One region of the Arthrobacter sp. D1-29 genome, then DNA from elsewhere that is predicted to be linked to it. Evidence: predicted binding sites of a transcription regulator. Region 1 holds the regulator's gene; the other holds the start of a gene.
The links. The regulator LexA, encoded in region 1, represses DNA repair genes until DNA is damaged. The targets are predictions, from matches to a motif close to TCGAACANNTGTTCGA.
Positions count from the first base shown of each region.

Region 2: M1E17_RS13670 (DUF6504 family protein) is a predicted target of LexA. The motif match lies at 2,785-2,800, and genes of this name have one in related genera.

Region 1 is NZ_CP096383.1:1,706,713-1,722,786, reverse strand. It holds gene M1E17_RS08010 (SseB family protein) at 1-821, opposite strand, end outside; gene priA (bifunctional 1-(5-phosphoribosyl)-5-((5-phosphoribosylamino)methylideneamino)imidazole-4-carboxamide isomerase/phosphoribosylanthranilate isomerase PriA) at 831-1,577, opposite strand; gene M1E17_RS08000 (hypothetical protein) at 1,624-1,782, opposite strand; gene hisH (imidazole glycerol phosphate synthase subunit HisH) at 1,783-2,535, opposite strand; gene hisB (imidazoleglycerol-phosphate dehydratase HisB) at 2,532-3,158, opposite strand; gene M1E17_RS07985 (histidinol-phosphate transaminase) at 3,227-4,345, opposite strand; gene M1E17_RS07980 (LysM peptidoglycan-binding domain-containing protein) at 4,458-4,874, opposite strand; gene lexA (transcriptional repressor LexA) at 5,207-5,962, shown strand; gene M1E17_RS07970 (ATP-dependent DNA helicase) at 6,129-8,192, opposite strand; gene hflX (GTPase HflX) at 8,185-9,753, opposite strand; gene M1E17_RS07960 (class I SAM-dependent methyltransferase) at 10,187-10,801, shown strand; gene dapF (diaminopimelate epimerase) at 10,782-11,726, opposite strand; gene miaA (tRNA (adenosine(37)-N6)-dimethylallyltransferase MiaA) at 11,858-12,769, opposite strand; gene miaB (tRNA (N6-isopentenyl adenosine(37)-C2)-methylthiotransferase MiaB) at 12,773-14,332, opposite strand; gene M1E17_RS07940 (regulatory protein RecX) at 14,387-14,902, opposite strand; gene recA (recombinase RecA) at 15,105-16,074, opposite strand, start outside.
Region 2 is NZ_CP096383.1:3,029,335-3,045,408, reverse strand. It holds gene M1E17_RS13700 (FG-GAP-like repeat-containing protein) at 1-308, shown strand, start outside; gene M1E17_RS13695 (mycoredoxin) at 342-599, opposite strand; gene M1E17_RS13690 (SOS response-associated peptidase) at 733-1,464, shown strand; gene M1E17_RS13685 (VOC family protein) at 1,491-1,913, opposite strand; gene M1E17_RS13680 (chorismate mutase) at 1,933-2,253, shown strand; gene M1E17_RS13675 (hypothetical protein) at 2,314-2,703, opposite strand; gene M1E17_RS13670 (DUF6504 family protein) at 2,863-3,204, shown strand; gene M1E17_RS13665 (DNA polymerase III subunit alpha) at 3,201-6,689, shown strand; gene thrS (threonine--tRNA ligase) at 6,806-8,815, shown strand; gene M1E17_RS13655 (HIT family protein) at 8,836-9,423, shown strand; gene pgsA (phosphatidylinositol phosphate synthase) at 9,413-10,036, shown strand; gene pdxS (pyridoxal 5'-phosphate synthase lyase subunit PdxS) at 10,182-11,108, shown strand; gene M1E17_RS13640 (M3 family metallopeptidase) at 11,339-13,351, opposite strand; gene M1E17_RS13635 (CapA family protein) at 13,436-14,677, shown strand; gene M1E17_RS13630 (type 1 glutamine amidotransferase) at 14,691-15,446, opposite strand; gene M1E17_RS13625 (MurT ligase domain-containing protein) at 15,443-16,074, opposite strand, start outside.

The DNA.
Region 1 (16,074 bases):
GCCTGGAGGTCCGCCACCAGCTCCCGCACGGCCGCAGCGTCAAGGCCATCCTCGAGGTACAGCACCACCTGCAGCTCTGGCCCGGACCCTCCGCCGGACAGTTCGGCTCCCGCGCGTGTGGTTGTGGCGATGCCTGCCCCTGGCAGGAGCCCCACACGGCGCACAGCAGGAAAGGCGGCCGCGGCCTCGGAAAGTTCCGCGGCGAGGGCTTCGTCAGCGTAGGAAGGAACCCAGTCACGCTGCTGCGCCAGTGCCCACACCGCCGGCCGGCGCACCACAAAGGTGACGTCCGAGCCCGGGTCAAGGACCAGGAGTTCGGCACCTTCCGCCACTGCGGACAGGGCAGCACGGGCCGCATATACGGCCACGGGCCGCGCCTCCGGGTGCCAGGCGGCCAGTGCTTGCGCCGACGTAAAAGCCGGCAGGGCCGTCCTGCCGTCGGCAGCCCTGAGAGTTACCAGCGCCATGTCGGCCTGCTTGTCTGCCGACAAACCATCCACTGCCTGCGCTTCTTCAGCGAGCTGGGCAATGATGGGGATAAAGACCCTGGCGGTGGCAAGGGAAGCCACCACTGACGCTTCATCGCCGCTGCCGTCCAGGAGTCCCCGGACCGCGGCGACGTAGCCGGCGTCGGGAGCTCCGTCGTCGTCCTCGAAGCTGTGGATCTTGGCATCGTCCCCAGCCAGGCTCCGGCCCTCCCAGGGCTGGCCGGCGGAATCGGTGGATCCGCCCGCGCCGGCAAGGGCTGCGGCTATGTGCCCGGGGAGGTGGCGCTGTGCCGGACTGCTGCCAGCGGTCTGACCGTTGCTGCTGGAGTCCACGGGGTTTGCCTAGCGGCGGCCGGCGACGTCGAGTGCCTCGGGCAGGGTGAAGGCCCCCGCGTACAGGGCCTTGCCAACGATGGCCCCTTCCACGCCCAGCGGAACCAGCGAGCGAAGGACCTTCAGGTCGTCCAGGCTGGAGATGCCGCCGGATGCCACCACAGGCTTACCCGTCTTTTCCACCATCTGGCGCAACAGCTCAACATTGGGCCCCTGCAGCGTGCCATCCTTCGTAACATCCGTCACGACGTAGCGTGAGCACCCAGCCTCTTCAAGCCTGCCCAGGACCTCCCAAAGGTCCCCGCCTTCCTTTGTCCAGCCCCTGCCTGCCAGGGTGGTCCCGCGGACATCAAGGCCGACGGCGATCCGGTCGCCGAAGCGGTCAATGGCCCGGCGGGTCCAGTCAGGGTTTTCCAACGCCGCAGTACCAAGGTTCACCCGTGCCACACCCAGGTCCAGGGCCGCCTCCAGTGACTCGTCGTCCCGAAGTCCGCCTGAGAGCTCCACATGGATGTCCAGCCGGCCCACCACCTCGCGGAGCAGTTCTGCATTCGAACCACGGCCGAACGCCGCGTCGAGGTCCACGAGGTGCACCCATTCGGCGCCTTGCTCCTGCCAGTTCAGGGCCGCCTCCAGCGGTGTGCCGTAACTGGTTTCGCTGCCTGCCTCGCCTTGCACCAACCGGACGGCCTGGCCGTTTACGACGTCGACGGCTGGCAGCAGTTCAAGAACCGGCAGATCATGTGCGGTGGTCATCTCAAGTCCTCAGTGTGGGGGGCAGGAAAGGGGTTTGGCAGTGGTGCTAGGTGGCGGGCAGGGAAAGGAGGTAGGCGGTCAGAAGTGACATGCCCGCAAGGATGTAGAAGCAGATCTGGGTCCAGAGGGGTTTGTGCTGCTGCCTGAAGGACAGGGCTCCGCCCACGAGGAGCCCCGCGAGGCCCATCAGGAGGATGGACCACATTTAGGCTGATCCGTCTTGTTGTGCTGGTCCGTCTTGCCGCGCAGGCTTGCGGAGTCCGTCCACCCAGTTGCGCAGGAGACGTGCCCCGGCGTCGCCGGACTTTTCCGGGTGGAACTGGGTGGCACAGAGCGGCCCGTTCTCCACCGCGGCGATGAAGGGGGCACCGTGCTCGGACCACGTCACCAGCGGCGCCGCCATCCGCGGCTGCACCACGTCGAAGTTCCATTCCTGGACGCCGTACGAGTGGACAAAGTAGAAGCGCTCCTCCTCCACACCGGCGAAGAGCCTCGATCCTTCCGGAACCTTCACGGTATTCCAGCCCATGTGCGGCACCACGTCGGCGGGGAGGAGCTCCACTTTCCCCGGCCACTCCCCCATGCCTTCAGCTTCAGTTCCATGCTCAACGCCGGCTTCGAACAGGACCTGCAGGCCCACGCAAATGCCCAGGACGGGCCGGCCACCGGCGACACGCCTGCCAATCAGGCGGATGCCATCAACGGCCTTCAATTCCCGCATGACGGTCTCAAAGGCGCCGACGCCGGGCACCACCAGGCCGTCGGCATTGAGCACGTCCTGCGGTTTGGCGCTGAGGATGACCTCTGCTCCTGCGCGTTCGAGCGCGCGCACCGCAGAGCGGATGTTCCCGGAGCCGTAGTCCAGCACCGTAACGGTGGGCTTGCCTTCGGGCGACGCGGGCTTGATCAACAACTCCGGATCGATCACGGCACCGTCACGAAGAATCTGCCCGCTCACAGCGCACCCTTGGTGGAAGGAATTCCCTCCACGCGCGGATCAGGCTCGACAGCTGCGCGCAGCGCCCGGGCGAATGCCTTGAACTGCGCTTCCACGATGTGGTGCGGGTCCCGGCCGGCAATGACGTTCATGTGGAGGCAAATGCCGGCGTGAAGCGTGATCGCCTCAAACACGTGGCGTGTGAGCGAGCCGGTGAAGTGGCCGCCGATCAGGTGATATTCCTGTCCCGCCGGCTCACCGCCGTGCACCAGGTACGGACGTCCGGAAACGTCCACCACCGCGTGCGCCAGCGCCTCATCCAGCGGCACCGTGGCTTCACCAAAGCGGCGGATCCCGGCCTTGTTGCCCAGTGCCGTGCGAAGGACCTCGCCGAAAGTGATGGCCACGTCCTCTACCGTGTGGTGCACGTCGATGTGGATGTCACCGGTTGCCTTGACTGTCATGTCGATGAGGGAGTGCTTGCACAGCGCCGTCAGCATGTGGTCATAGAACGGGACCGATGTGTCGATGTCCGAAACGCCGGTTCCGTCAAGGTTGATCTCCACGAGCACTGACGATTCACTGGTGGCGCGCTCCATGCTGGCGGTCCGGCCCTGGGCAGCGTTCGATCCGGTGGAACTCATGGTCATATGTCCTTTTCGGAAGGAGTACGGGAATTCTTGCAGGCGACTAAAGCGCCTCTATATCAAGTTTAGGCGGGGAGTTTGGCCTGGCTGGCCAGGATGCTTTCCAGGGAGGTCAGGAACGCTGTGGTCTCGCTCTCAGTGCCTGCGGTGACACGCAGATGGCCGGGGATGCCGACGTCCCTGATCAGCACGCCGGCGTCCAGCAGTTCCTGCCAGACAGCATGGGGCCGTTCCAGTCCCCCGAAAAAGACGTAGTTGGAATCAGAGGCGGCCGGCGTCAGGCCCATCCTGGTCAGCTCGGCGACGATCCGGTCCCGCTGTTTCTTGATGTCCTCAACGTCTGCCATAAGTGCCTCGCGGTGGCGGAGGGCTGCGAGGGCGGTGGCCTGGGTGACGGCCGACAGGTGGTACGGCAACCGCACCAGCCGGAGGGCATCTGTCACTTCGGGCGCCGCGGCCATGTAGCCCAGGCGAGCGCCTGCCAGTGCAAAGGCCTTGCTCATGGTCCTGGTGACAATAAGGCGTTCCCGGCCGGGCAGCAGCGTCAGGGCACTGGGAGTACCGTCATGGGCAAACTCGTGGTAGGCCTCGTCAACGATAACTATGGTCTGGCTGGCCTCACCCGCGGAGTACACCGCCTCCACCACATCCAGGCCAAGGCCGGTGCCGGTGGGGTTGTTGGGTGAGCAGAGGAAAACAATGTTTGGCTGGAGTTCCTTGACCTGCAGGGCGGCCGATTCCGCGCTCAGCCCATAGCCTTCAGCGCGCTGGCCCACAATGTACTCAGTGTCAGTACCGCTGGCCAGCAGCGGGTACATGGAATACGTGGGCGGGAACCCGAGGGCCTTGCGTCCCGGGCCACCGAAGGCCTGAAGGACCTGCTGGAGCACTTCATTCGAGCCGTTCGCCGCCCAGATGTTGGTGGAGTTCAGGCCGTGGCCCAGGTATTCAGCCAGGGCCTCCCGGAGTTCGCTGAATTCGCGGTCCGGGTAGCGGTTCAAACCGGCAGCGGCTTCCGTCACGGCTTCAGTGATGGCGGCGCGCACGTCCGCGGGAACACCATGGGTGTTTTCGTTCACGTTCAGCAGGATGGGCACATCCAGTTGCGGGGCACCGTAAGGGGTCAGCCCGCGGAGGTTGCTCCGGAGGGGAAGACGGTTCAGACGCTCTAGCTGGTCATTCACCTGAACAGTTTAGTGCCCATGCTGGTGCCCGGAAAATGTGACAGCCTGCCGGCTGTCCGCAATTCAGGGGAAGGCACTGGCTGCCGAGGGACGTCATGAGCTGTGGATCCTGCTATTTGGTAGGGACGAACAGCTGCTGCCCCGGCACAACGGTCCCCGCGCTGAGGTTGTTGAGTTGAACGATATCCGCGATGACATCCCGGGGATCACGATCCGGCGCAACTGTGGCGGCGATACCCCACAACGACTCCCCGCCCTGAACGGTAACTGACACCGTGGGCGTCAGGGCCAGGCCGGCGGTGGAGTCTGCCGCCTTCGCCGGGGCGTTAAGAAAGCCCACCAGGGACAGCAGCAGCGCAGCCAGGAGGATGAGGGGAATACCAATGAGCACGATCCGCCCCCGGCGCGTGAGCCGGAGCGGCGGCAGGGGTTCCTTACGGGGCTGCGATTCCGCATCCAGCAGGGACGTGAGCTGCTGGACGGAGACGAGCTGCGGATGGCGAGCCTGTGAAGCGGATATAGCTGACATGAAATGAGCCCTCCTGGACCATACTGTGCTGCCCGGAGTGTTCTATTCGTTCCTGCGGCCCGGGTGGGCCGTCATCTGCCGATCCGAGTATTCGAATACCGCAGGCAACGAATAGAACACATGTTCGAACTTTGCCTTCTCAGTTTTAGCACTTATCAACGAACATTGTCGAGACTCGCTAGAACAAATGTTTGAAAAAGCGTTGCGGCTGCCCTACGTTTGGATCAAAGAACAACCACTCCTGTAGTTGATCAGCAGGGTCTGACAATCCAGGCCGGAGGTTCCGGCACCCGCGGCCGGACACCCGGGGCAACGGAAAGGCATTGGCGAATATGGCAGCACCAGCCGCCGACGGCAGGGCGACCCAGAGGGGTCGGCAGCCCCAGAGGGTCCCGAAGGGGCTTACAGCACGCCAGAAAAAGATCCTGGAAACAATTCAGCGCTCGGTCAATGACAACGGGTATCCGCCATCCATGCGCGAGATCGGCGACACCGTGGGCCTGGCAAGCCTGTCCAGCGTCACGCACCAGTTGTCGCAGCTCGAGAAACTGGGCTACCTGCGGCGCGATCCCAAGCGGCCACGGGCCATGGAGGTCCTGATGCCGCTCACCCTGGACGGCGGCACGGCCAAACCGGCGGGATCAGCATCGGCCAAGCCTCCGGTTTTGCGCAGCGTTGATGGCGGGACGGTTATGGATCTGCCCACTGCCATGGACACCGCCATGGTGCCCCTTGTAGGCCGGATCGCAGCCGGTGGCCCGATTCTTGCCGACCAGCTGGTTGAGGACGTCATGCCGCTGCCGCGTCAGCTGGTGGGCCAGGGCGAACTGTTCATGCTGCGGGTTGCCGGGGACTCAATGGTTGACGCTGCGATCTGCGACGGCGATTGGGTAGTTGTCCGGCGCCAGGCGGACGCCGCCAACGGCGATATTGTCGCAGCCCTGCTGGACGACGAAGCCACGGTGAAGACTTTCCGCCAGCGGGACGGCCACACGTGGCTTCTCCCACAGAACACCCAGTACGAGCCCATTCTCGGAGACCACGCCACCATCATGGGCAAGGTCGTCTCAGTTTTGCGCTCTCTGTAGCAGCGCATCCCTGAGCAGCCGCCCGTCCTGGTCGGGGCGGGCCGCTTGGAGGAGACCCCGCTAGTCCTTGCGCCCGCCTGGCAGGGCGGGCAACCGGCCGGCCCCAGCGGCTCGCCCGTCATCTGGGCCGGCCTCCAAACGCGCCAGATACCATCCCGGGCTTCGGTCAGGTCCGTGGGCTTTCCTTGGCCAGTCTTTCAAGGGCGGCGAAAGCTATCTTGCGGTCTGTCGTCGGCCAGAAGGGGGGCAGCGCAGCCCGAAGGAAACCGGCATAACGCTCGGTTGCCAGCCGGGAATCGAGCACCGCCACCACACCCTTGTCTCCCGTGGATCGGATCAACCTGCCGGCCCCCTGGGCCAGGCGGATGGCGGCGTGTGTCGCGGAGACAGCCATAAATCCGTTTCCGCCCGCCTGGGCTACGGCACGTGAACGTGCCGTCATCAGCGGATCGTCCGGCCGCGGGAACGGTATCCGGTCAATAACCACGAGCCGGCAGGATCCGCCCGGGACATCAACTCCCTGCCACAGGGACATCGTTCCGAAGAGGCAGGTATCGGGCTCGTCGGCGAACTGCTTAACCAGGGCTGTCATGGTGGAATCACCCTGGCAGAGGATGCTGAGGCCGAGCCGTGGCCTCAACGCTTCTGCGGCCTCTTCGGCCGCGCGGCGTGATGAGAAGAGGCAGAGGGCGCCGCCTCCGGAAGCGCGGATCAGCGCTTCGAGTTCATCCAGCGCCTCCGGCGCGGCACCCCGGCCCGGTTTGGGCAGGTGCCCGGCAACGTAGAGGATCCCCTGTTTTGGATAGTCAAAGGGGGACCCTACGTCCACTCCTGTCCAGCTGGGAGCACCCTCCCCTATCAGCCCCAGTCCCCCGGCCGTCGGCTCGAAGGCGGACCCGATGGCGAGCGTGGCTGACGTGAGCACAACGGTATGGCCGGCAAAGAGTCCTTCGCGCAGCTTGCCGGCAACACTGAGCGGGGCGATGTTGACCAAAACCGGTGCACTTTCATCAGGCTGTGAATAGCCCTGCTGGGGATCAAACGAGCTGGCGCGCGAAAACCACACCACTTCACGGTTGTCCTTCGCCGCAATGAGCCGTTCGCAAAGTTCAAGAATCAGCAGGAGCCGGGACCGGGCAAGCTGCCGCCCGCCGTCGGCCGTTGTACTGCTGTCCCCTTTTGAATCCGACAGGGCTGCCCGGCAAGCCTCACGGAGCTGGTCAACGCAGTCCAGCTGTTCATCGTTCAGGCCGTTCGGGAGCAGCCCGTTGGGGACGCCGGCCAGGGCAACTTCAAGATTGGCGGCCGCCGCATTCAGGGCATCGACAGTGATGGCAGTGTGCTTACGGGCACCGGCTGCGGCAGCGTGAACCATGGCAACGGAAAGCTGCCCCGATACTGCGCCGGTAACGCGGTCCTGGAGTTCGTGGGCCTCATCCACCACCACCACGTCGTATTCGGGCAGGACGGCCAGTCCTTCGAAAGCACTGACTGCCAACATGGCGTGATTCGTCACCACGACGTCGGCCTCGGCAGCGTCCTGGCGCGCCAGTTCGCTGAAGCACTCCGCTGCCAGGGGGCATTTCTGCGCCCCCAGGCACTCCATCGAGGTGACGGACACCTGACGCCAGGCGCGATCGGTGACGCCGGGAAGCAGCTCGTCACGGTCACCCGTGGCAGTCTTTTCCGCCCACTCACGCAGGCGCACCACTTCCTTGCCCAGCTGGGATGCCGGACCGCCCAGGGCTGCGGCGAAGTGCGGCACACTGGTGTCCTCGCCGAGGGAGAAGAGCTGGCCTTCGGCGGGCTCTTCCGAAGGGAACCCACCTTCGAGCTTGTGCCGGCACACGTAGTTGGAACGTCCCTTGACCAACGCCACCTTGACCGGGCGGTCCAGGGCGGGCGTGATGGTCTTGAGCAGGCGGGGCAGGTCACGGCCCACGATCTGGGTCTGCAGTGCCAGGGTTGCGGTGGAGACCAGGGTGGGCTTGCTACTCACCAGGGAATGCGCGATGAGCGGGATGAGGTACGCCAGCGACTTCCCGGTGCCGGTTCCGGCCTGGACCAGGAGATGGTCGCCGGTTTCGATGGCCCGTGCCACCTGACGGGCCATCTCATGCTGGCCTGTCCGGCTTTGCCCTCCCATGCCGGCAACGGCGCGGTCGAGGAGTTCTATCACGAACTCCTCGCCGGCCGTTTCCGAAATATCCCCCGCCACCAGCTCAGTCATTGCTGGTGAATGATTCCAGTTCAGCCGCGAGGCCTTCACGGACCATCACCACAGCACGGGTGCCGTCCTCACCGTGATCCAGGCTCAGGATCTCGGCGTCGGTCTCGTGCAGTTTGCTGATCAGGTCACCCCGGTTGTACGGGATGAGGAGCTCCAGCTTGACGCTGGGGCGCGGAATGGCGTCACTGATGGCTTTGAGCAGCTCAGCGATCCCCTCGCCGGTCCGCGCAGAGACAACCACATGGCGGGGTTCACGCTGTTTAAGGCGCTCCACCACAAAGGGATCGGCGGCGTCGGCCTTATTGAGCACGATGATTTCAGGTACCTTGCGGGCATCCACCTCGCTGAAGACCTTCCGGACCGCCGCGATCTGGCCTTCCGGATCCGGGTGCGAGACGTCCACAACGTGCAGGATCAGGTCTGCGTCCGCCACCTCCTCCAGCGTGGAACGGAACGCCTCCACCAGCTGAGTCGGAAGCGAGCGGACGAAGCCGACAGTATCGGCCAGGGTGTAGCCCAGCCCGTCTGCGGTTTCGGCCTTGCGCACCGTGGGATCCAGCGTGGCGAAGAGAGCATTTTCCACGAGGACGCCGGCATCGGTCAGCCTGTTCAGCAGGGATGACTTTCCGGCATTGGTGTACCCGGCGATAGCAACGGACGGGACAGAATTCCGACGCCGGTTGGCCCGTTTGGTTTCCCGCGCAGGCTTCATGGCGCTGATCTCACGCCGCAGTTTGGCCATGCGGGTCCTGATTCGGCGGCGGTCCAGTTCGATCTTCGTCTCGCCGGGACCGCGCGAGCCCATGCCGGCACCGGCCCCACCCACCTGGCCACCGGCCTGGCGGGACATCGATTCGCCCCAGCCACGCAGGCGCGGCAGGAGGTATTCGAGCTGGGCGAGTTCCACCTGGGCTTTGCCCTCGCGGCTCTTCGCATGTTGGGCGAAGATGTCCAGGATCAGCGCCGTACGGTCAATGACCTTAACCTTGACGATGTCTTCCAGGCCACGGCGCTGTGACGGGGCCAGCTCGGCGTCCACCACCACAGTGTCCGCGCCGGTGGCCATCACGACGTCCTTGAGCTCAAGCGCCTTTCCGGAGCCCAGGAAAGTCCCTGGATCTGGTTTGGCACGGCGCTGCACCAGGCCATCCAAGACCTCCGAGCCGGCGGTTTCAGCCAACGCGGCAAGTTCACGGAGGGAATTCTCGGCATCAGCCAGGGTCCCTTCCGTCCAGAGCCCGGCCAGTACCACCCGCTCCAGCCGGAGCTGCCGGTACTCGACCTCGGTGACGTCTTCGAGTTCTGTCGACAGGCCCGCCACACGCCGGAGCGCCCGGCGTTCCTCGAGGTCCTGCTGGTCGCCGTCGTAGCTGGTGTGCTCTTCGTCCAGACGCGATATTGCCTGGGCTTTGCCAAAAACGGCCTTCGTGTCGCCGTCTGCGGGAGCGGCGTTCCTGGCCGGTACATCCTTGGAGAGAATCCGGTCGATGACAGCTTGTATTTCCTCAGGACTCATGTCCTGGGCTGCTGGATCGGATCCGGTGTTGGGCTGGCTGGTCATGTTCTCCTTTGAAGATTCGGCATTTCCAGAATAGTGCCGATCACTGGTGAGTGGTGAAGTATTCGCGCTGGGCTGACGGCATACAGTCATCCTTGCCTCCTGGTCTGCTGCGCTGCCTGGCAAAGCGGCCGCGCACAGCGTGGGTTCCACGTCCGTGAACGTGGGCGTTATGGGAAGGACGCCGGCAACGACAGGATTGGACCAGCAGGAAGGCTGATTCTTTCGAGTAATGCCCGGCGTTTAAACAGGCACGGCAGGCCTGCGTGTTGCGCAGTTGCGGAAGGCTGACACCTGCATCGCTGCGGGACTTGGCTGCGGGACGGGATGAAACCCGTGCCGGCTACTCGAAGATCAAGAACATGCGTTCCAGATTAGCAGAACCTTGCGGCAGCGGTTTCCCATACGCCCCTGCGGCCAACTAATCTGGCCAGTTATGGAGTCCGCACACTATTTCAGCGCATCGCCCGCCGGGCCTTTCACCCGCAAACCGCTTACTGTGGAACTCGCCGGGGAGACGCGCAGGCTGCAGACTTCCGCGGGGATTTTCAGCCCGGAGGGTATCGATAAGGGAACTGCCGTGCTGCTCGCCGAAGTTCCGGCTCCCTCGCCCACAGGCAATCTCCTGGACATCGGCTGCGGATGGGGCCCGATAGCACTCACAATGGCTCTCCGTGCCCCGCACGCGCACGTTTATGCAGTGGACGTGAATGAACGCTGCATCACCCTGACGAACGAAAACGCCCGGATCCTTGGCCTGGACAATGTCACTGCCACCACGCCGGAAGGCGTGGACGCCGATGTGCGCTTCGATACAATCTGGTCCAATCCGCCCATCCGCATTGGTAAAGACGAACTCCATTCGCTGCTGAAGCTCTGGCTCCCGCGGCTGGCGCCAGGCGGCTCGGCCTGGCTGGTGGTCCAGAAAAACCTGGGCTCGGACTCCCTTCAGCGCTGGCTGTCCACAGAGCTTGATGAATCGTTCACGGTCAGCCGTGAGTCCACGTCCAAGTCCTTCCGGATCCTGCGTGTCAGGAAAGCGTCCCGCTAGCTACGATCACGGCCGGTCCGCTGAGTTCTACGTGCTCGTGCCCGCCCGGTCCGATAAAGAACTTAACGCCGACGACGCCCCCGGGCACCTTGACGTTCCAGGTGTCAGGCGCCTCGGCTCCGGCCCAGTGCCTGATGGCCACCGCGGCGGCGCAGGCGCCAGTGCCGCAGGATTGTGTTTCGCCTACACCCCGTTCGTGGACGCGCATGGTCACCATGCCCACGCCGTTATGAACCAGGGGTTCGGCGGGGACGACGAACTCAACGTTGGTCCCGTTTGCAGGCACCGGATCAACGCGGGGAGGCGTGAAAAGCCGGGTTGCCTCAAGCTCCGAGAATTCAGCAAGCGCAACGACAGTATGCGGGTTGCCCATGCTGACTGAGAGGGCAGGCCGGGGTACATCGAGGCCGTCGGCGCTGACCAGGGAATCCATGGCCTTGGCGGTGGCATCCCCCGGAAAAATGAACTCCCACGGGCCCATGTCAACGGCGTAGCCATTTCCCGTCCGGACCACGGTCTTGACGCCACCGCGTGTTCCGATGGTCAGTGCGCCGCCTTCGGGCAGGTCCACCAGGCCCTCGGCCAGGAGGAAGTGCACAAAGACACGGACCCCGTTGCCGCACATCTCGGACAGCGAACCGTCGCCGTTGCGGTAATCCATGAACCACTCGGCGTCAGGGGCTTGGGCCAGCAGTTCCCTGCCTTCGGGGAGGAACCGTGAGGGCACGGCCCGGATCAGTCCGTCGCCCCCGATGCCACGGTGCCTGTCGCACAGGGTGGCCACCTGGTCCGGATCGATTGCTTGGACGCCCTCGGGATCGGCGATCAGTACAAAGTCGTTGCCGGTGCCATGGCCCTTGGAGAACCGCAGTCCGCCCAGTGAGCTGAGGGCGGGCTGAGTGGTCTCGGAAAGGGTTGCGTCCATAGTCCAAGGTTACCGGCCACGGAGGGACCCCAGACAATCCAGCCCCCGCCGCTGAGTTTTTGTCCAGATGTGGCGACTTCGCGCGACTGCAACCCGCCGTAAATGGACAAAAACTCCGAGCACGTCAGGGGTCAGGTGCCCGGTTGTGTCTTGACGATGTGGACGGCCTTGGGCAGAAGCTCAGGATCCTGCCAGTCCAGCCAGCTGATCCGGGGATCGGCCCGGAACCACGTGAGTTGGCGCCTGGCGAACTGCCGGGTGGCCACGATGGTTTCCTCCGTTGCCTCCTCCACGGTGGCTTCGTCGTCGAGCACCTTGAGGAACTGGGAGTATCCCAATGCCCGAGGAGCGGTCTTTCCGCGGCGCAGGCCAGCCGCATCGAGCCGGCGCACCTCGTCGAGCAGCCCTCCCTCCACCATTCCGTGGACCCGCCGGGCAAGCCTGTCACGAAGCACCTCCCTGTCCACAGCCAGTCCGATCTGGACAGCCGGCTGGAAGTACTCGCGCTGGGGCATAAACGAGCTGAAGGGCCTGCCCGTCAGTTGGTGGACCTCAAGTGCCCTGACGATCCTGCGGGCGTCGGACAGGCGGGCGGCAGACACGGGATCCACTTCGCGAAGGCGTGCCAGAAGGGCCTCGCTGCCTTCCTCTTCGAGCTCGGCTTCCAGCTGTTTCCGGATATGCGGATCGGTGCCGGGGAACTCCAGGATGTCCAGTGCAGCACGGATGTAGAGCCCGGAACCGCCGGCCAGGATGGCCCGTTTACCGCGGGAATGGATGCTTTCAATGAGCTGCCGGGCGAGCCGCTGAAAGTCAGAGACGCTGGCTTCCTCAGTGACGTCCATCGTGTCCAGGAGGTGATGGGGTACGCCCCGGCGCTCCGCCATGCTGATCTTCGCAGTCCCGATGTCCATACCGCGGTAGAACTGCATGGCGTCGGCATTGATGACCTCCCCGTCCAGCTCGAGGGCAAGGCTGACGGCAAGATCAGATTTCCCTGACCCTGTTGGACCGACGACGGCGATAACGGGTGGGTGAACCACCGGTCAGCGGCTGCGTACCGGCAGCGTCGGCATCCCCAGCGAAACGCCCGTGCGGCCGGCGCCGTTGCCTTGTCCCCCGATCGATCCTGGTGCAGGGGCACCGCAGGAATCTGCCTGCGACCTGTCCCAGGCGTCGCCGGCACGGGACCGGCGAAGGACGTAGTCACCGGCAGCGGGATCGGCCACAAGGTGGAAAGCTGCGGCTTCGGTAATGGTGACGGTGACGAGATCACCAGGGCGGGGCGCCGGGGCACCAACAGGTACGGAGAAGTGCACCAGCCGCTGGTCCTGGGAACGTCCGGAGAGCCGGTGGGTTTCTTCGGCTTTACGGCCTGACTGGGCTGTCACCATTACTTCCACGCGGCGGCCGAGCTGTTTGGCGTTCTCCTCTGCTGCGATCCTGTCCTGGAGCGCGGTGAGGCGTTCGAAGCGCTCCTGCACCACGGCCTTGGGCAGCTGGTCAGGAAGATCAGCGGCCGGAGTGCCTGGCCGCTTCGAGTACTGGAAGGTAAACGCGGTGGCGAACCGTGATTTCTCCACAACGTCCAGCGTGGCCTGGAAATCCTCTTCGGTTTCGCCGGGGAAGCCGACAATGATGTCCGTGGAGATGGCGGCATGTGGGATCTTGTCCCGGACCTTGTCCAGAATGCCAAGGAATTTGGTGGACCGGTAGGACCGTTTCATGTCCTTGAGAACTTTGTCTGAACCTGACTGCAGTGGCATATGCAGCTGGGGCATCACGTTAGGCGTTTCGGCCATGGCATCAATAACATCATCGGTGAAGGCCGCTGGATGCGGGCTGGTAAACCGAACCCGTTCCAGGCCTTCTATCTCGCCGCACGCGCGGAGCAGTTTGGAGAATGCCTGCCTGTCCCCGAACTCCACACCGTACGAGTTGACATTCTGCCCGAGGAGCGTCACTTCGATGGCACCGTCATCCACCAGCGCCTGGATTTCGGCGAGGATGTCGCCGGGCCGACGGTCCTTTTCCTTGCCCCGCAGGGCAGGCACGATGCAGAACGTGCAGGTGTTGTTGCACCCCACGGAGATCGACACCCAGCCCGAGTAGACAGAGTCCCTCTTTGTAGGCAGCGTGGACGGGAAGACATCGAGCGATTCGAGGATCTCCAGCTGGGCTTCGTTGTTGTGGCGCGCCCTGTCCAGCAGCGCAGGGAGTGCGCCGACGTTGTGCGTACCAAACACGGCGTCCACCCACGGCGCCTTCTTCAGGATGGTCTCCCGGTCCTTCTGGGCAAGGCAGCCACCGACGGCGATCTGCATCCCAGGGTTGGCGGCCTTAACGGGTGCGAGCATCCCCAGGTTGCCGTAAAGCTTGTTGTCGGCATTTTCCCGGACTGCGCAGGTGTTAAACACCACCACGTCTGCCTGCTCACCGTCGGCCGGCACGTAACCGGCAGATTCCAGCATGCCGGCCATCCGCTCCGAATCATGGACGTTCATCTGGCAGCCAAAGGTACGTACCTGATAAGTACGTGGGCGCGCAGCAGCAGAGATGGCGGAAGGGGCAACACCGGATGCGGGGGAAGGAATGGTCAAACTCACCTGTTAAGGGTACCGGGTTCCCACGGCCGGCGGTGTTGGTGCTGCCCGGCCAGGTTACCCGCCCTGCCGGCCGCCAGCAGTGGCGTCCAGTACTTCACTGACGATCCGGAAAGCCTGGGACGGCTGGTAACCCTTCCGGGCCAGCATCGAAGCCAGACGCCGCGTGACCTTGTCTCGTTCCGCACGGTCTGAGAGGTCCGTCCCCGGCCGAAGTTTCCGCTCCACGAGTTGGCGGGCAGCCGTTTCCTCGTCGGCATCGGAGAGTTGCTCCAAGGCGGCAGCTGCCGTCTCCGGAGCGACGCCCTTGTCCTCAAGTTCCCGGCGCAGAGCCCCTTTGGCCAGCTTGCGTGAATGCGAACGGCTGCGCACCCACATATCCGCGAACTCGGCGTCGTCAATGAGACGGACTTCCTGGAAGCGGTCCAGCACAGCCTCGGCCACATCCTCCGGGATGTTCCGCTCGGCAAGTTTCCGGGCCAGCTGCAGCCGGCTCTTCGCCGAGCTGGTCAGTTGCCGGAGCACGATGGCACGGGCAACCGACGCCGGATCCGGCTCTGCGTCCCCTGCAATGGATGACTTCGGATCCGGACCGTCCTGCCGGGGACGGCGGCGCCCCGCACCCCCGGCGCGGGAACGTGCCGAACTCCGGCGACCTACAGCGCCCCCGTGACTCGCTCCCCCATTGAACCCTGCCTCGCTGCTGAAACCCGCCTCGCTGTCGAACCCCGCGGCGCTGTCACAACCCGCCGCACTGCCAGAACCCGCCTCGCTGCTAGAACCCGTCAACGGCCTTCAGCTTCGGAGTGTCTTTGGATTCATCGGCCGCAGGCTTGGGGACCCCCACGCCGAGCTTTTCCTTGATCAAACGTTCAAGTTCGGCTGCGAGTTCAGGATTGTCGCGAAGGAACCTGCGGGAGTTCTCCATACCCTGTCCGAGCTGATCGCCGTCGTAGGTAAACCAGGAACCGGACTTCTTGATGATGCCGTGCTCGACGCCCATGTCGATAATGCCGCCCTCGCGGGAGATCCCCTGGCCGTAGATGATGTCGAACTCGGCGATTTTGAAGGGCGGTGCCATCTTGTTCTTGACGATCTTGGCCTTGGTCCGGTTACCCACGGAGTCTGCGCCCTCTTTGAGAGTCTGAATGCGGCGGACGTCGATGCGGATGGAGGCGTAGAACTTCAGTGCCTTACCACCGGTGGTGGTTTCCGGCGAGCCGAAGAAGACGCCGATCTTTTCACGGAGCTGGTTGATGAAGATTGCGGTGGTTTTGGTCTGGCTCAGGCGGCCGGTGATCTTACGCAGGGCCTGGCTCATCAGGCGGGCCTGGAGACCAACGTGGCTGTCTCCCATGTCACCTTCGATTTCCGCCCGGGGAACCAAGGCAGCCACAGAGTCAATGACGATAACGTCAAGGGAGCCCGAGCCGATCAGCATGTCCATGATTTCGAGGGCCTGCTCGCCTGTGTCCGGCTGGGAAACCAGGAGTGCGTCGGTGTCCACCCCCAGCTTTGCGGCGTATTCAGGATCCAGGGCGTGCTCGGCGTCGATAAACGCCGCGATGCCACCCTGGCGCTGGGCATTGGCCACAGCGTGCAGCGCAACGGTTGTCTTACCCGAGGATTCCGGGCCGTAAATCTCGACGACACGGCCACGGGGCAGGCCACCAATGCCCAAGGCAACATCCAGGGCGATGGATCCGGTGGGAATGACCTCGATGGGGGCCCGGACTTCATCGCCC
Region 2 (16,074 bases), 1.3 Mb from region 1:
TGGCAGGCCCGGGCGACTTCAGCGGTGACGGCTTGGCGGATCTGCTTGCCCGCGACACTGGAGGCGCTCTTTACCTCTATGCGGGCACCGGATACTCCGTTGCCGACGCGGGTTACGCTGTCGGCTCCGGCTGGAATGTCATGACGGCGATGGTGGGGCCGGGCGACTTCAACGGGGACGGCAACGTGGACATCCTGAGCCGTGACACGGGAGGGGCCCTGTGGCTTTACCCGGGCAACGGCTCCGGCGGATGGCTACCGCGCACGTTGGTCGGCTCCGGCTGGAACGTCATGACCATGATCATTTAGCCGCATGACCATGGTCAAAGCAGCTTCAAAAGCCTATGCGGCGAGACGGCTTTTGACTTCGGCAGCAGACGGGTTGGTGGCTGCTGTGCCGTCCGGGAAAAGCACGGTGGGTACGGTGCGGTTGCCGCCGTTGATCTGCTCCACGAGTTCGGCTGTCCCATCGACTTCCTCGATGTTAATTTCCGTGTAGCCGATGCCCTGCGCGTCCAGCTGCTTCTTGAGCCGGTTGCAGTAGCCGCACCAGGTGGTGGAAAACATGGTGATGGTGCCGGATTCGGGGGTGAAGTCCACAGAGTTCTCCTATGCGTTGAAGGGGTTCATTCCTCTCAACGGTATCCTGCCCGCCGCTATTCCCCGCGCTCGCGCCGGCGTATGACAGTGCCAGGGGCCATGGCATGCTGGAGCCATGTGTGGACGCTATGTGATGGCACGTGCGGTGGGTGACCTGCTGGCAGAGTTTGAAGCCGGGCTTGAGGAAGAGGTGCACCTTCCGCCCTCCTGGAACGTGGCGCCAACCGATGATGTGCCCATCGTCCTGGAGCGGCTTATCGACGGCGGCCCGGTGCGGCAGCTGCATGTGGCACGCTGGGGGCTGGTTCCGTCGTGGGCGAAGGATCCCGGCATCGGAGCCAGGATGATCAATGCCCGGAGCGAGACGGTGCTGGAAAAGCCGGCATTCCGCAAAGCGATGAAGTCCAGGCGCTGCGCCGTTCCTGCTGACGGCTATTACGAATGGAAGCAGGGCGCAGGCAAGGCGAAGCAACCGTATTACGTGCACCCCGGAAACAGCGCGGGACTGGTGTTTGCCGGGCTGTACGAATGGTGGAAGGATCCGTATAAGGCGGAAGGGGAGCCCGGCCAGTGGATGCTCTCTACCTCCATCCTGACCGCGGACACTCCGCCGCCCGGGGCCGAGTCAACAGTATTTGGCAAGCTCACCGCCCTGCATGACCGGGTGCCGCTGCCGATGGATAAGGCCACCATGGAGTCCTGGCTCGACCCGCACGCCCAGGACCCCGCTGGCCTGGTGGACCTGGTCCGCGCCGGGGTGAAGGGCGTCGCTGCCGACTGGCACGTGGAGTCGGTGGGCCGGGACGTGGGAAACGTGCGCAACAACTCACCGGAGCTCATCCAGCCCGTGGAGGCATTGTTTTAGCAGCACCCGCGAAAGGCGACGGTTCCCTAGATGGTGACGCTGCCGGCGTCGTCCACTGACCAAGTGGGGTTGTACGCAACCTCCCAGCGAAACCCGTCCGGATCCGCGAAATAGCCGCTGTACCCGCCCCAGGGCTGCGTGACTGGCTCCGCAACGATCACGGCACCGGCAGCGGCTGCCTCGCCCATGACCCGGTCCACGTCCTCAGGGCTGGCCAGATTGTGGCTGAGGGTGATGTGGGGGACCGGCCCCGGAGGACTCACCCCGGCCTCCGCCTGCATTTGCCCGGCATCCCAAAGGGACAGCGTCAGCCCATGGTTAACCTGGATAAACAGCACGTCACCTGGAATTTCCTTACGGACCGGCCAGCCAAGTCCCTCCACATAAAAGCGGCGGGACTCTGCGACGCTGCGAACGCCCAGTGAGATGAAGTCGACTCTTGGCTGCATGCTTCGATACTGTCATGTGATGGAGATAACTCAAGGAAGCGACAAAGATGCTTTGGCCGACAAGGAACAGCTTGCGGCAGTCCGCATTGCAGTCGATGAAGTGGACGAGCAGATCGTGGGCCTGATTGCCCGTCGGGAACGCCTGATCCGGATCGCGGGAACGCTGAAGGGGGACGACGCTGAAGTGCGCGCTCCCGGCCGCGTCGAGAGGATCATCGAACACGTCCGTTTAGCCGCGGAAAAGAAGGACATCGATCCTGACATTGTGGAATCGACGTACCGTGCCATGATCACGGGCTTCATCGAACTCGAAATGAAGGTCCACAAAGGAAACAGCTGAAGCTGACCCTGGGAGCGTCTCTACGCTCCCGGGAGGCTTCAGTCGCTTTAGAGCGCTTCCCTAGATCGCTTCCTCAACGGGGACTCCGGACTGGAACTCCCGCCCGTCGGCCTCGCTGAAGGCTGACATAATGTGGCCCTTGCCCAGCCCATGGATAACGTCCAAGGGAAAGCTGCCGGTGATGGTGTTGCCGGAGTGGGTGACACCACTGAGATCATAGTTCTCTTCGATGCCCTGGTCATGGCTGAACGAGTAGCAGGCAATAGCCTCCCCGTTCATGAACTCAATGCCGAGCCGTCTTTGTGATGAATAGTCGGGATCGGCCGCCATGAGCCCCACCACATAAGCACCCGATCCCGGGATATTGCCGTCTATATCAAAAGTGGCCACAAGCGTGGAGTCTTGGGCCTTGATGCTTACGTGCTTGAGGAGTGCGTCATTGGTGGTCATGGCACCATCCTGCTCCCCTGCTGCCCCGTCCGTCCACCCCTGTCTAGGTTTTGTCTGGGCACCGGCGTAGACTTGAATTGTTCGAATATGTATTCGAACAGCTGTCCTTGGCTGAGTACTTTTACAGCCAAGTGACAGCTCCGTTTCCAGGGAGGCGCCATGGGCATGTTCAGCGAATCCGTTGACGTTACCTGCACCCCTTCCGGCCAGCCGCTGCAGCTTCAATGGGCAGGGCGCCAATATACGGTGTGCGCGGAACCTGTTCGATGGTACGAACGCAGGCAGTGGTGGGCCGAGGAAAAGCGTGCGCCGCTGGGAAGCGGGCCAGGCCTGGTGGACCATGAAATTTGGCGGGTCCAGGTTCTGGCTGCAGACAACCCAGATGCTTCGGGCGGCAGCCCTCCCGGTGAGCCCCTCACCCTTGATCTGACCAGGCACGTCGGCAGCGGCCGCTGGAGGCTGCTGCGAATCCATCACGGAATCCAGCCCAGAACAGCATGACTTTCACGCACCTCCACGTTTCCACCGCCTTTAGCGCCCACTACGGCGTTTCCTGGCCTGATGAACTTGCCCAGGTTGCCGCCGCAGATGGTGCCACTGCGCTCGCCTGTACTGACAGGGACGGCCTGTATGGCACCATCAAACACCTCAAAGCCTGCATGGCTGCCGGGATAGACCCCATAGTGGGTGTTGACCTTGCGGTCCTTGACGACGACGGCGACCACCGCACCCAGGTTGCTGGCCGGGTGGTGGTGCTGGCCCGCGGAAACAACCGGGGAGCGGGCTACCGGGCCTTGTGCCGGCTGGTCTCGGATGCCCATGCCCGCACTTCCGGAAAGGCCGGGGGAGTGGTGCCTGTGGCAGTCACCCGGGCAGAGCTCGCATCCCGGACCTTGGACCCACTGACCCTCAAGCCAGTACTCACGGTCCTGATCGGACCCGATTCCGACGTCGGACTGGCCATCGGCGGACGGCGTTACCTGCGTCCGCGCACCCTGTTTAAACGCTGGCTGGAAGCCATGCCGGCAGGAACAATAGTGGCCGAGGTTGTCTCCCAGCTCAGCGCCCCCGGCTCACCGTTGAGCACCGCCCATGCAGTACGAATGCTCAAACTCGCAGAGGAGCACCACGTTCCGGCGGTTATCACCAACGCTGTGCGCTACTGCGCCGAGGATGGCGCCGCCACGGCTGACGTGCTGGATTCTGCTCGGACCCTAAAGTCTCTTCCTGAGCTTGCCGCCGAACCCCTGCTCCAGCCCAACGGCCAGGGCTGGCTGAAAACGTCAGGGCAGATGCTCCTGTTGGCCAGGGAGATCATCCACGCCGCAGGGTACGGCGCTGCTGACCTCAAACAGCTGATGACGCAGACCGAGGCGCTCGCCGATCTGTGCCGGATTGACCCGGTGACGGATATGGGCTGGAAGCAGCCGGTGGTGCCCGAAACATCAATCATCGGCATAGACCAGGACCCCCAGGTTGAACTTGTCCAGCGGTGTGAGGCCGGGATCGGCAGGCGGTTCCCGGGAATTTCCGGTACTGCCGAACAGGAGATGCGCCGTCGCCTCGACCACGAACTGGGAATCATCCAGAACCTTGGTTTCTCCTCTTACTTCCTCACAGTGGCTGAGGTTTCCAGGATGATCCTGGACATGGGAGTCAGGGCTGCGGCCCGCGGGTCTGGCGCTTCAAGCCTGGTCAATTACCTGATTGATATCAGCCAGGTGAACCCCCTCCAGCACGACCTCGTCTTTGAACGGTTCCTGTCCCGTGACAGGGGTACCCTTCCTGACATCGATATCGACGTCGAAAGCGCTGAGCGGCACAACGTCTACCGGAAGATCTTTGAACGCTTTGGCTCGGAGCGCGTCACGCTCATGAGCATGCAGAACGGATACCGTGCCCGCGGTGCGGTCCGTGATGCGGGGATGGCGCTGGGCATGGACGATGGCGATGTGGGGGAGATCGCCAAACAGCTGTGGCGCTTTTCTGCCCGGAAGTTCCGCGAGGCGCTCGCCGAAAAGCCGGAACTCCGGGAGTTCGCAGGGCGGGTGGAACAACGGGGATTTGCCGAAAACCAGCAACTGGACCTGCTCGTGGACCTCACTGAGCGGCTGGACCGGCTGCCCCGCCATATTTCCATGCACCCCTGCGGAGTGATCCTGGGCGACGCCACCCTGCTTGACCGGACCCCTGTCCAGCCCAGCGGGCTGGGGCTGCCCATGAGCCAGTTCGACAAACACGACATGGATCCCATGGGCATGCTCAAGCTCGACGTCCTGGGGGTCAGGATGCAGAGTGCCATGGCCTTTGCGGTCAGGGAAGTCATCCGAATCCACCCCTCCAAGGCAGAGGTGGTCGCCGCCGGAGCCCACCCCTCCGGTCCTGATGGTTCCGGGCCTGATTACATTGCCGAGAATGGCCACATCAACCTCAACGCCGTGCCGCTTGATGATGAGCCAACGTATGAGCTGATCCGCAGCACGCACACGCTGGGCTGTTTCCAGATCGAATCCCCTGGCCAGCGTGAGCTGGTGGGCAAGATGGCGCCGCGCGACTTCAACGACCTCATCATCGATATTTCACTTTTCCGGCCCGGACCCATGAAGTCGGACATGGTGCGGCCGTTCCTGGAGCACCGGCACGGGTTCGCGCCGGAAGTCTATCCGCACCCTGACCTGAAACCCGTGCTTCAGGAAACGCACGGCGTCACCGTATTCCACGAACAGATCCTGAAGACCTTCGATGTCATGACGGGCTGCGGCCTGGCCCGGGCCGACGAATTCCGCCGCGCACTTGGCAACGAGGCCCTTGAGCCTCAAGTGGAGGAATTCTTCCGCCGGGAAGCCCGCGCCAGCGGGTATGCCCCGGAGGTCGTGGACAAAGTCTGGGGAACCCTGAAATCCTTTGGAAGTTTCGGTTTCTGCAAGGCTCACGGAGCGGCGTTCGCCGTGCCCACTTACCAGTCTGCCTGGCTAAAGGCCCACCACCCCGAGGCGTTCCTGGCCGGATTGTGGGAGCACGATCCTGGCATGTACCCCAAACGCCTCCTGGTGGCAGAGGCCCGCAGGCTGGGCATCCCCATTCTGCCGTTGGACATCAACCGCAGCCAGGCGGAATACAGGGTGGAACGGGTCACCGAGGGGCCGGACCGGGGCAAGCTGGGGATCAGGCTGAGCCTGAAAGGGATTTACGGCGTATCCGGGGCTGAACTCAAACGGATCGTTGCCGGCCAGCCCTATGATTCCCTGGCGGACCTCAGGACACGGTCCCGGCTTAGCAAACCAAGCATCAGGAGGCTCGCCCAGCTTGGGGCCTTTGATTCCCTGCACCTGGAGTCCGGTGGGAGCGCCAACCGCGCGGACCTGGTCCACCACCTCCAAAAGCTTCAATCCACTGGTGCTGCCCGGAAGGGTATCGAGGTCATCGAGGGGCAGTTGGCCCTGCCGCTGGGCGACGTGGAACTGCGGAACGTCAAACCGGGCTTGCCCGCGCCCACGCTGGTGGACAACGTACGCGCGGAACTTGATCTGATGGCTATAGATGTCAGCGGGCACCTGATGGACAGCCACCGTCCCATGCTTGACCGGCTCGGCGTCACCACCGCGGATAAACTGCTGGGCCTGCGCAATGGAACTGAAGTGCTGGTGGCCGGAGTACGCATCGCCACCCAGACACCCCCCATGCGCGGCGGCCGGCGCGTGGTTTTCATCAGTATCGACGACGGCACGGGTTGCGTTGACTCCGTCTTCTTCCATGAGGCGCAGGAACAGGCCGGACTGCTGCTGTTCGGGACCAGGCTGCTCCTCATCCGGGGAACCACCCGGCGGACTGGTCCGCGGGGAATCAGCCTGAGTGCCAGCATGGCCTGGGACCTGAGCAGGGTTGAAACCCTGCCCTTCCCGCAGTCCAGCCCGGAGACCACCGACGTCCCGCATCCGTTGGACGGAATCAACAGGAGCCTTGCCATTACGGGGATGGGCGGCTGAGCGGGCCGCGCGTCCCGTTGGTCGGCCCCTCTGGAAACCGATAGCATTGACGGTGGCTGGCTGTGGTCCCCGTATGCCACAAGCTATGAAGCCTTAACTTTGAATAGGAGACACCCGTGTCAGATGCCCAGCAGATCACCCTCATCGTCGATGGCGAAGAGACCAAGGTGACTACCGGGACAACCGGGGCGGAACTCTTCTTTGAGCGTCGCGACGTCGTTGTAGCCCGTGTCAACGGCGAGTTGAAAGACCTGGACCAGGAACTGCCCGAAGGTGCAGACATCCAGGCCGTCACCATTGGTTCCCCCGACGGACTAAACGTGCTCCGCCACTCCACGGCCCACGTCATGGCCCAGGCTGTCCAGCAGCTGCGCCCGGATGCCAAGCTGGGCATCGGGCCCTACATCACTGACGGTTTCTACTTCGACTTTGACGTGGCCGAGCCGTTCACGCCGGAGGACCTGAAAACCCTCGAAAAGATGATGCTCAAGATCGTCAACCAGAACCAGAAATTCGTCCGCCGCGTGGTCAGCGAGGACGAGGCCCGTGAGGCCATGAAGAACGAACCTTACAAGCTGGAACTGCTGGGCAAAAAGAACGAGGCCGCTGAAGCGGGCGAAGGCGTCAACGTTGAAGTCGGCGCCGGGGACATTACCATCTACGACAACGTGGACCGGAAAAGCGGTGACAGCGTCTGGTGCGACCTCTGCCGGGGCCCGCACCTGCCCAACACCAAACTTATTTCCAACGCGTTCGCACTGACCCGTTCCTCCTCCGCCTACTGGCTGGGCAACCAGAAAAACCAGCAGCTGCAGCGGATCTACGGCACCGCCTGGCCCACCAAGGACGAGCTGAAGGCCTACCAGGAACGGATTGCCGAAGCGGAACGGCGCGATCACCGCAAGCTAGGCGTGGAGCTGGATCTGTTCTCGTTCCCGGATGAACTTGGTTCCGGCCTGCCTGTCTTCCACCCCAAGGGCGGCATCATCCGCAAGGAGATGGAGGACTACTCGCGGCAGCGCCACGTGGACGCCGGCTACGAGTTCGTCTACACGCCGCACATCACCAAGGGCCACCTGTACGAGGTATCGGGCCACCTCGACTGGTACAAGGACGGCATGTTCCCGCCCATGCGGGTGGATGAGGAACTCAACGCTGACGGAACCGTCCGCAAGCCGGCTCAGGACTACTACCTGAAGCCGATGAACTGCCCCATGCACAACCTGATCTTCCGCTCGCGTGGCCGTTCCTACCGTGAACTTCCCCTGCGGCTCTTCGAATTTGGCTCCGTCTACCGGTACGAAAAGTCCGGTGTGGTCCACGGACTCACGCGTGTGCGGGGCATGACCCAGGACGACGCCCACATCTACTGCACCCGCGAGCAGATGAAGGACGAGCTCACCAAGACCCTGAACTTTGTGCTGGGCCTGCTCCAGGACTACGGCCTGAACGACTTCTACCTCGAGCTGTCCACCAAGGACCCCGAAAAGTATGTGGGTGACGACGCCGCCTGGGAAGAAGCGACGAACACCCTCGCCGAAGTCGCGCAGGAATCAGGCCTTGAACTGGTGCCGGATCCGGGCGGAGCTGCCTTCTACGGCCCGAAAATCTCAGTGCAGGCGAAGGACGCCCTGGGCCGCACCTGGCAGATGTCCACTATCCAGCTGGACTTCAACCTCCCGGAACGGTTCGAACTGGAATTCCAGGCGGCCGACGGCACCCGCCAGCGCCCCGTGATGATCCACCGGGCCCTTTTCGGCTCGATCGAACGCTTCATGGGTGTCCTCACCGAGCACTACGCCGGAGCGTTCCCCGCCTGGCTTGCTCCCGTGCAGGTAGTGGGCATCCCGGTGGCCGAGACCTTCAATGACTACATGTTCGACGTCGTCGATCAGCTTAAGGCGGCGGGCATCCGCGCCGAGGTGGACATCTCCTCGGACAGGTTCCCCAAGAAGATCCGCACGGCAAGCAAGGACAAGATCCCGTTTGTCCTGATCGCCGGTGGTGACGACGCCGACGCCGGAGCGGTGTCCTTCCGTTTCCGCGACGGTAGCCAGGACAACGGCGTGCCGGTGGCCGAAGCGGTCAAGCGGATCACAGAAGCCGTCCGTAACCGGACCAGCTAGCGGAAACGGACACAGAGACGGTGCAGGAGAATACAGGGGCGGGGTATCCAGGGGATTCCGGCGTCACCGACGATTTTGATCTCGCCGGCGTTCCGGATGCTTTCCAGCGCCTGTGGACTCCGCACCGGATGGCCTACATCAAGGGCGGCCAGCACCAGTTCAAGGACCAGAACGACTGCCCGTTCTGCGTAGGGCCGAGCCGGACCGACGAGGAAGCCCTCATCGTTTACCGGGGGAAAACCTGCTATGTGGTACTGAACCTCTTCCCCTACAATCCCGGCCACCTGCTGGTTTGCCCCTACCGCCACGTTCCCGACTACACGGACCTTACGCTCGAAGAGACCGGGGAATTCGCCGAGCTGACCCAGACGGCCATGAAGGTCCTGCGCAAAGTGGCGAACCCCGGCGGCTTCAATATCGGCATCAACCAGGGTGTTGTGGGCGGGGCAGGAATCGCCGCCCACCTTCACCAGCACATCGTTCCGCGGTGGGGCGGGGACGGCAACTTTTTCCCCATCATCGCCCAGACCAAGGCCATCACGCAGACGCTGGATGAGGTCCGCCAGCAGGTTGCCCAGGCCTGGCCCGGGGAGACGGATGCTGAATAGGCACGCGCGGGGTTTTTTTACGGCGCTGTTCACTCCGCTTGCCCGCTGGCTGCTGAAAATCGGCGTCTCTGCTGATGCCGTCACGGTGGTTGGAACGGCCGGCGTGGTGGTTGGCGCCCTGGTCTTTTACCCTCTGGGCCAGCTGTGGTGGGGGACCCTGTTCATTACCGCCTTCGTCTTTTCCGATGTGCTGGACGGCATCATGGCAAGGATGCGCGACTCCGGGGGCCGATGGGGCAACTTCCTGGACTCCACGCTGGACAGGATCGCCGACGGTGCCCTGTTTGCCGGCCTGTCCATCTGGTTCTTTACCGGTGGCGCCGATTTCGCCATTGGCGCCGCGGCCGTGATCTGCCTGGTCCTTGGCATGGTGGTTTCCTACGCCAGGGCCAAGGCAGAATCGCTGGGGTTCACGGCCAACGTGGGTATTGCCGAACGGGCTGAAAGGCTCGTCTCGGTGCTGGTTGTTACAGGGTTTACGGGCCTCGGCCTGCCAAGTGTCGTGCTGCTGGTGACACTGGGCCTGCTGGCCGTGGCCAGCCTGGTCACCGTGGTGCAGCGGATAGTGGGAGTTCACCGCCAGGCCCTGGCCGAGAGTGCCCCCTCGGATTAAGCGTGATTAAGCCCTCTGGCCGCCGTGGGACTAGTATTGGAACTGCCCGGTCAATGGATCCGGCAACCCGGAGCGTGTTCATTTCGGCAGCTTGATGCCGCTTTCACGCCCGGCGAAGGTCATCTATCTACCCATAGGGGTTTTTGTGTCTACACCTGATGTAAGCAGCGAAGCCGGTTCGTCCGTGAACAGCGTCACGGGCAGCAAGCGCGTCAAGCGCGGCATGGCTGAGATGCTCAAGGGCGGCGTCATCATGGACGTCGTCAACGTCGAGCAGGCCCGCATCGCCGAAGACGCCGGTGCCGTTGCAGTGATGGCGCTGGAACGCGTGCCGGCTGATATCCGCGCCCAGGGCGGCGTTTCCCGGATGTCGGATCCGGACATGATCGACAAGATCATCGAGGCCGTGTCCGTGCCGGTCATGGCCAAGGCCCGGATCGGCCACTTTGTTGAGGCCCAGATCCTGCAGTCCCTGGGCGTTGACTACATTGACGAGTCCGAGGTCCTCACCCCGGCCGACTACGCCAACCACATCGACAAGTGGGAATTCACCGTTCCCTTCGTCTGTGGTGCCACCAACCTTGGTGAGGCGCTGCGCCGGATCAACGAGGGCGCGGCGATGATCCGGTCCAAGGGCGAGGCCGGCACCGGCGATGTTTCCAACGCCACCACGCACATGCGCCAGATCCGTGCCGAGCTCCGCCGGCTCTCCTCGCTGCCCGAGGACGAGCTGTACGTTGCCGCGAAGGAACTGCAGGCGCCGTACGAATTGGTCAAGGAAGTGGCGCTCACGGGCAAGCTTCCGGTGGTGCTGTTCACCGCCGGCGGCATCGCCACCCCGGCAGATGCTGCGATGATGATGCAGCTCGGCGCCGACGGCGTGTTCGTCGGCTCGGGCATCTTCAAGTCCGGCAACCCGGCCCAACGCGCCGCCGCCGTGGTCAAGGCCACCACGTTCTTCGATGACCCGGACGTCATCGCCAAGGCCTCCCGCGGCCTGGGCGAGGCCATGGTGGGCATCAATGTTGACGAGATCCCGCAGCCACACCGCCTGGCCGAGCGCGGCTGGTAACTTCCGCCCTCTTTAGTCGCCTTGGGGGCGCCGGACGGCGTCATCCTCGGCGCGCTATTCCCCGCGCGTTGTCGGCAGCTACGTAGCTGCTTGCGGCGCGGGGCCCCTTTTACGCGCGCTGCCGGATAACACCGCCCCTCGCCAAGGGGCGTTTGCTTCTGAAGTACGACGCCGGTTCCTCACCTCTTATGGTGGGGGACCGGCGTCGTACTTCTTTAAGTGGGGCTGGGCTACTCCAGGCCGCGGCGCCTTAGCAGGGGTTCCAGGTTGGCTTCGCGGCCCCGGAGGGCGCGGAAAGATTCCAGTGGATCCCGGCTGTTGCCGCGGGAGAGCAGCTCCTGGCGGAACCGCTCTCCGTTTGCCCGTGTCAGGCCGCCGTTCTCCGTGAACCAATCGACCGTTTCCGCATCCAGGACTTCGCTCCAGATATAGGAGTAGTAGCCTGCAGCGTAGCCAGCCCCGGCGAAGATGTGCTGGAAGTAGCCCGACCGGTACCGTGGCGGGATCAGGGCGTGGGCCACTCCGGCTGCAGCCAGCGATTTGGCTTCGAACGCCAGGACGTCCTCCGGGATCCCGTTGCTGTCCAGCACGTGCCATGCAAGATCCAACAGTGCTGCGCCCAGGTATTCGGTGGTGGCGAACCCTTCGCCCCAGAGCCGGGACTCGTTGAGCCTGTCCACGATGTCCTGCGGCAGGCGTTCGCCCGTGGCGTGGTGCCGGGCATAGCTGGCCAGCACGTCAGGCCAGAGGATCCACATCTCGTTGACCTGCGAAGGGTACTCCACGAAGTCGCGGGGGACTGAAGTCCCGGAGAAGCGCGGATACGTTACGTCGGAGAACAGGCCGTGCAGCGCATGGCCGAACTCGTGGAAGATGGTGCGCAGCTCATCCAGCGTCAGCAGCGTGGGTTCTCCGGCCGGCGGCTTGGAAATGTTCAGGTTGTTGATGACCACAGCCTGGGTGCCCAGCAGGCCGGACTGTTCAACCAGCGAATTCATCCACGCCCCGCCCCGCTTGGACTCCCGGGTGTAGTAGTCACCCAGGAACAGCCCCAGCCCGCTGCCGTCCCCGTTCCGGACCTCCCAGACGCGGACGTCGGGGTGGTAGCCTGCAAGATCCTTCCGTTCGTGGAACGTGATCCCATAAAGCGACGTAGCCGCATGGAACACGCCATCCCGGAGCACCCGGTCCAGCTCAAAATAGGGGCGGAGGGCCTGCTCATCGACAGCATATTTCTCCCGGCGGACCCTGGCGGAGTAGAAAGCCCAGTCCCACGGCTCCAACGGATGGCCCGCGATCTCCGCAAGGGCCGCCGCTTCGGCGTCGGCATTCCTCACTGCTGCCGGTGCCAGCCTGTTCAGCATGGCCTGTACCGCTTCAAAGTCGGGAGCGGTCTGCCGGTCCACTTCCAGTTCCGCGTAGTTGGCAAACCCGAGCAGGGCAGCCTTTTCGGCACGGAGTTCCGCCAGTGACCTGACCAGTTCCAGGACATCAAAGCTCCCGCCATCGCTTCCCCTGCTGACGGAGGCCTCAAACAGCCGACGGCGGATGTCCCGGTTCTCAAGCGCGGCAATGGCCGGCTGGTTAGTTGGCTGGATCAGTGTGAGCAGGAACTTCCCTGGATGGCCGGCGGCGCGGGCAGCTTCCGCCGCCGTGGCGATATCGTCAGCCGGCAGGCCGACCAGCTCGGCTTCACTGTCCAGCAGCAGCGCCGCGGATTTCATCCCCTCCTTCACGCGCTGGCCGAATTCGGTGCCCAGGCGTGACAGCTCCGCGTTCACCGCTTTCAGCCGCTCCTGGGCCGGGCCGTCCAGTTGGATGCCGGACTGCCGGAATTCCTTGAGGTAATCCTCCACCAGCCGGGTGGACTCGGGATCGCAGTCCGTCATGTCAATCGCGGCGAACCGGTCAAAGAGCCGGCGGTTGAGGAACACTTCGTCCTGGTGCGCCGAGAAGCGTGGGGACAGTTCGGTTTCAAGATGGCGTATTTCGTCGGATGCATCTGCTGACACAAGCGTGAAAAAGGAGGCAGACGCCCGGTTGAGGAGCTGTCCGGCGCGCTCCATGGCCTCGGCGGTGTTCCGGAAGGTCGCCGGCTCCGGGTTCTCCACGATGGCCCGGATCTCTTCGAGATGTTCCGCCAGGCCGGCGTCGACGGCTTCGGCATAATGCCCGGAGTGGATGTCGGCGAACGGCGGCAGCCCGTAGGGCAGCGTGCTTGAGCTCAGGAGGGGATTTGTCATGAAGTAAACCTTTCACAGCGCGGCACGCTTCTCAATGCTCCAAATGCACGTCATTCAGGAGAGCCGGAATCTAGAATGTGGCGTATGGGGAACTTGCTTGCCACTGGTGCTGTCCGCGTTCGCACCGCGGTTTTTGCTGCTGTGTTTACGGTGTTGCTGGCAGGCTGCGGCCTGGTGGCAGAGCAAAACACTCCCTCAACGTCAGCGGGCCCGGTTCCGGTCGAGGCAAGCCCCACGCCGTCACCGACGCCAACCCCTACTCCCACCCCGGGCGAAGGGCCGCCCTGCCCCACGATCCGGTGCACATCGATACTGGTCACAGGCGACATGCTGGTGCACACCCAGCTTTGGCAGCAGGCCACTGCGGATGCGGCGGCGGCAGGGAAGCCCGGCCTGGACTTCGTTCCGCTGCTGGAGGGTCAGCGCAGGTACATCCAGGCCAGCGACCTCGCCATCTGCCACCAGGAGACACCCGTGGCCGGCCCGGAGGGGCCATTCTCCGCCTACCCGTCCTTCAACGTTCCACCCCAGATCATCACCGCCGCCAAAGCTGTCGGGTACCAGGCCTGCACCACGGCCAGCAACCACACGATCGACAGGGGCACGGACGGCCTGCTCCGCACCCTTGATGCCCTGGACGCTGCGGGTTTGAAGCACACCGGTTCCTACCGCACCGAAGCGGAGTCCCAGGGAATCCTGATCATGCAGACCCAGGCCGCGAAGATCGCCATCATCGAGGCGACGTACGGGCTCAACGGCCAGTACCCGGATTACGCCTGGCAGGTGGACATGCTTGATGCACCAACCATGATCGCCAAGGCCCAAAAGGCGAGGGCAATGGGCGCGGACATTGTGCTTGGAGCCATGCACGCCGGTGATGAGTACGCCAGTGAAGCGAATGCCCAGCAACAGGAAGTTGCCCATGCGCTGGTGGACAGCGGACAGTTCACCATGATCTACGGGCACCACACACATTCCGTGCTGCCCATCGAGAATTACAAAGGCACCTGGATTGTGTACGGCCTGGGCAACGGCGTGACAGAACTCTCGCCCTGGTACGTGGTCAACAACGAAGGGCTCCTGGTTCGGGCACAATTCAGCCAGGACGAATCGGGTAAATGGTCGCCCGCAGACCTGGCCTGGGTGCCGTCAGTGATTGTCCGGGACCCCTACCGCTGGTGCCCGGTAGCCTCCGACGCGCCGCAGGGCACGTGTGCGTCACCGGAAGCAGATGCAGCCACCAGGCAGCGGACCGCCACCGTAGTGAACTCCATGGGCGCTGCCGCTGCCGGTGCACACGAACTCCTCATCACGCAGGAGCGCTAAGGCAACGGCTGCCTCAGCGGGGCCGGCGGGCAGCGTGCTCACGGGCCAGCACCGAGTAGCGGTCATCCGGGTTGCCCGGGATGAAAGTGCCGTACTTGCGTTCGGCGGCCGTCCTGATCAGGAAATCGGCGATCGCAGGGTTCTTGGGCAAGAGGGAGCCGTGCAGGTAGCTTGCCACAATGTTGCGGTAGCGGGCGCCTTCGTGGCCGTCGCTGCTGTTGTTTCCCATTCCCTTGGGCACGGTGCCCAGCGGACGAACGCCCGGGCCCAGGGTGGTCTGGCCGCTGTGGTTCTCGTACCCGAGCACTTCGCCGAACTCACTGGTGGAGACTTTGACGTTGCCGATAAGCCGTTCATCGGTGCCATGCGTTTCCACGTCCAGAACCCCGATCCCCGGAATCACTGCCCCGGTGCGCGTCTTGAAGAAGCGCCCGAAAAGCTGGTACAGCCCGCAGATGACCAGCATGGGTGCACCGTCCTCGGCCAGTTCCGTCAGGACACCGGCCCGGGACTGCAGGTCGTCCTGGATGACCAGCTGGCCGCTGTCCTGGCCGCCGCCGCCCACGATGATGTCCACGTCATCCGGAAATTCGTCCCCGACGTTGTATTCCACCAATTCGGGGGTGTACCCGTGCCAGCTGATGCGCTGGCGGAGAACCAGGGCGTTGCCCCAGTCGCCGTAAATGTTCATGTCACGCGGGTACAGCAGTACAACCCGGATAGTGCCTTTGCTGCCTGCCTGTTGTGATCCATCGGGTCCGGAAGTCATGAGACAACCTCCACTGTGGTGATTTTGGACAGCTCGCGGCGGATGGCCAGCATTGCCGTATAAGTGCAGAATATCCTTTTTGGCCTGTCCTTCGCGTCCCGGATGAAGTCCGCCAGTGCAGGTGCGATGTCCGGCTCCACGGCGCCGATCGGCACTTCGTCATACTGCAGCCGCAACGCCATGTCATAGGCGCGGGATCCGGTCAGCTGGTCCACGCCGCCGTCGCGCAGTGATTCGAACTCCACATCCCACAGCCAGGACATGTCCCTGCCGTCGGCATAGTTGTCGTTAATGGCGATCATGGTGGCGTAGCCGCCTGCCGGGAACGATTTCAGGCCAAGGCGGAATCCGCTGGGGTTCTTGACCAGGACCAGATCCAGCGGCTGCCCGTCAACGGTGAGGCTTTCGCCCCGGCCAAATGCCGGTTCCACCTGCGACAGCGCGGTCAGCAGCGTGTTGTGGTCAGCAGTGGCGGCGCCGCTTCCGCAGATGCTGCGGGCCAGGGCCAGTGCGGCCGCGGCATTGAAGATGTTATAGACCCCGCGGAGCCGCATTGCGGTGCTGACTGTGACGCCGTCGTACTCAAAATCGGCGCTGTCCGGGCCCACCCGGCGGAGCACGACGTCGG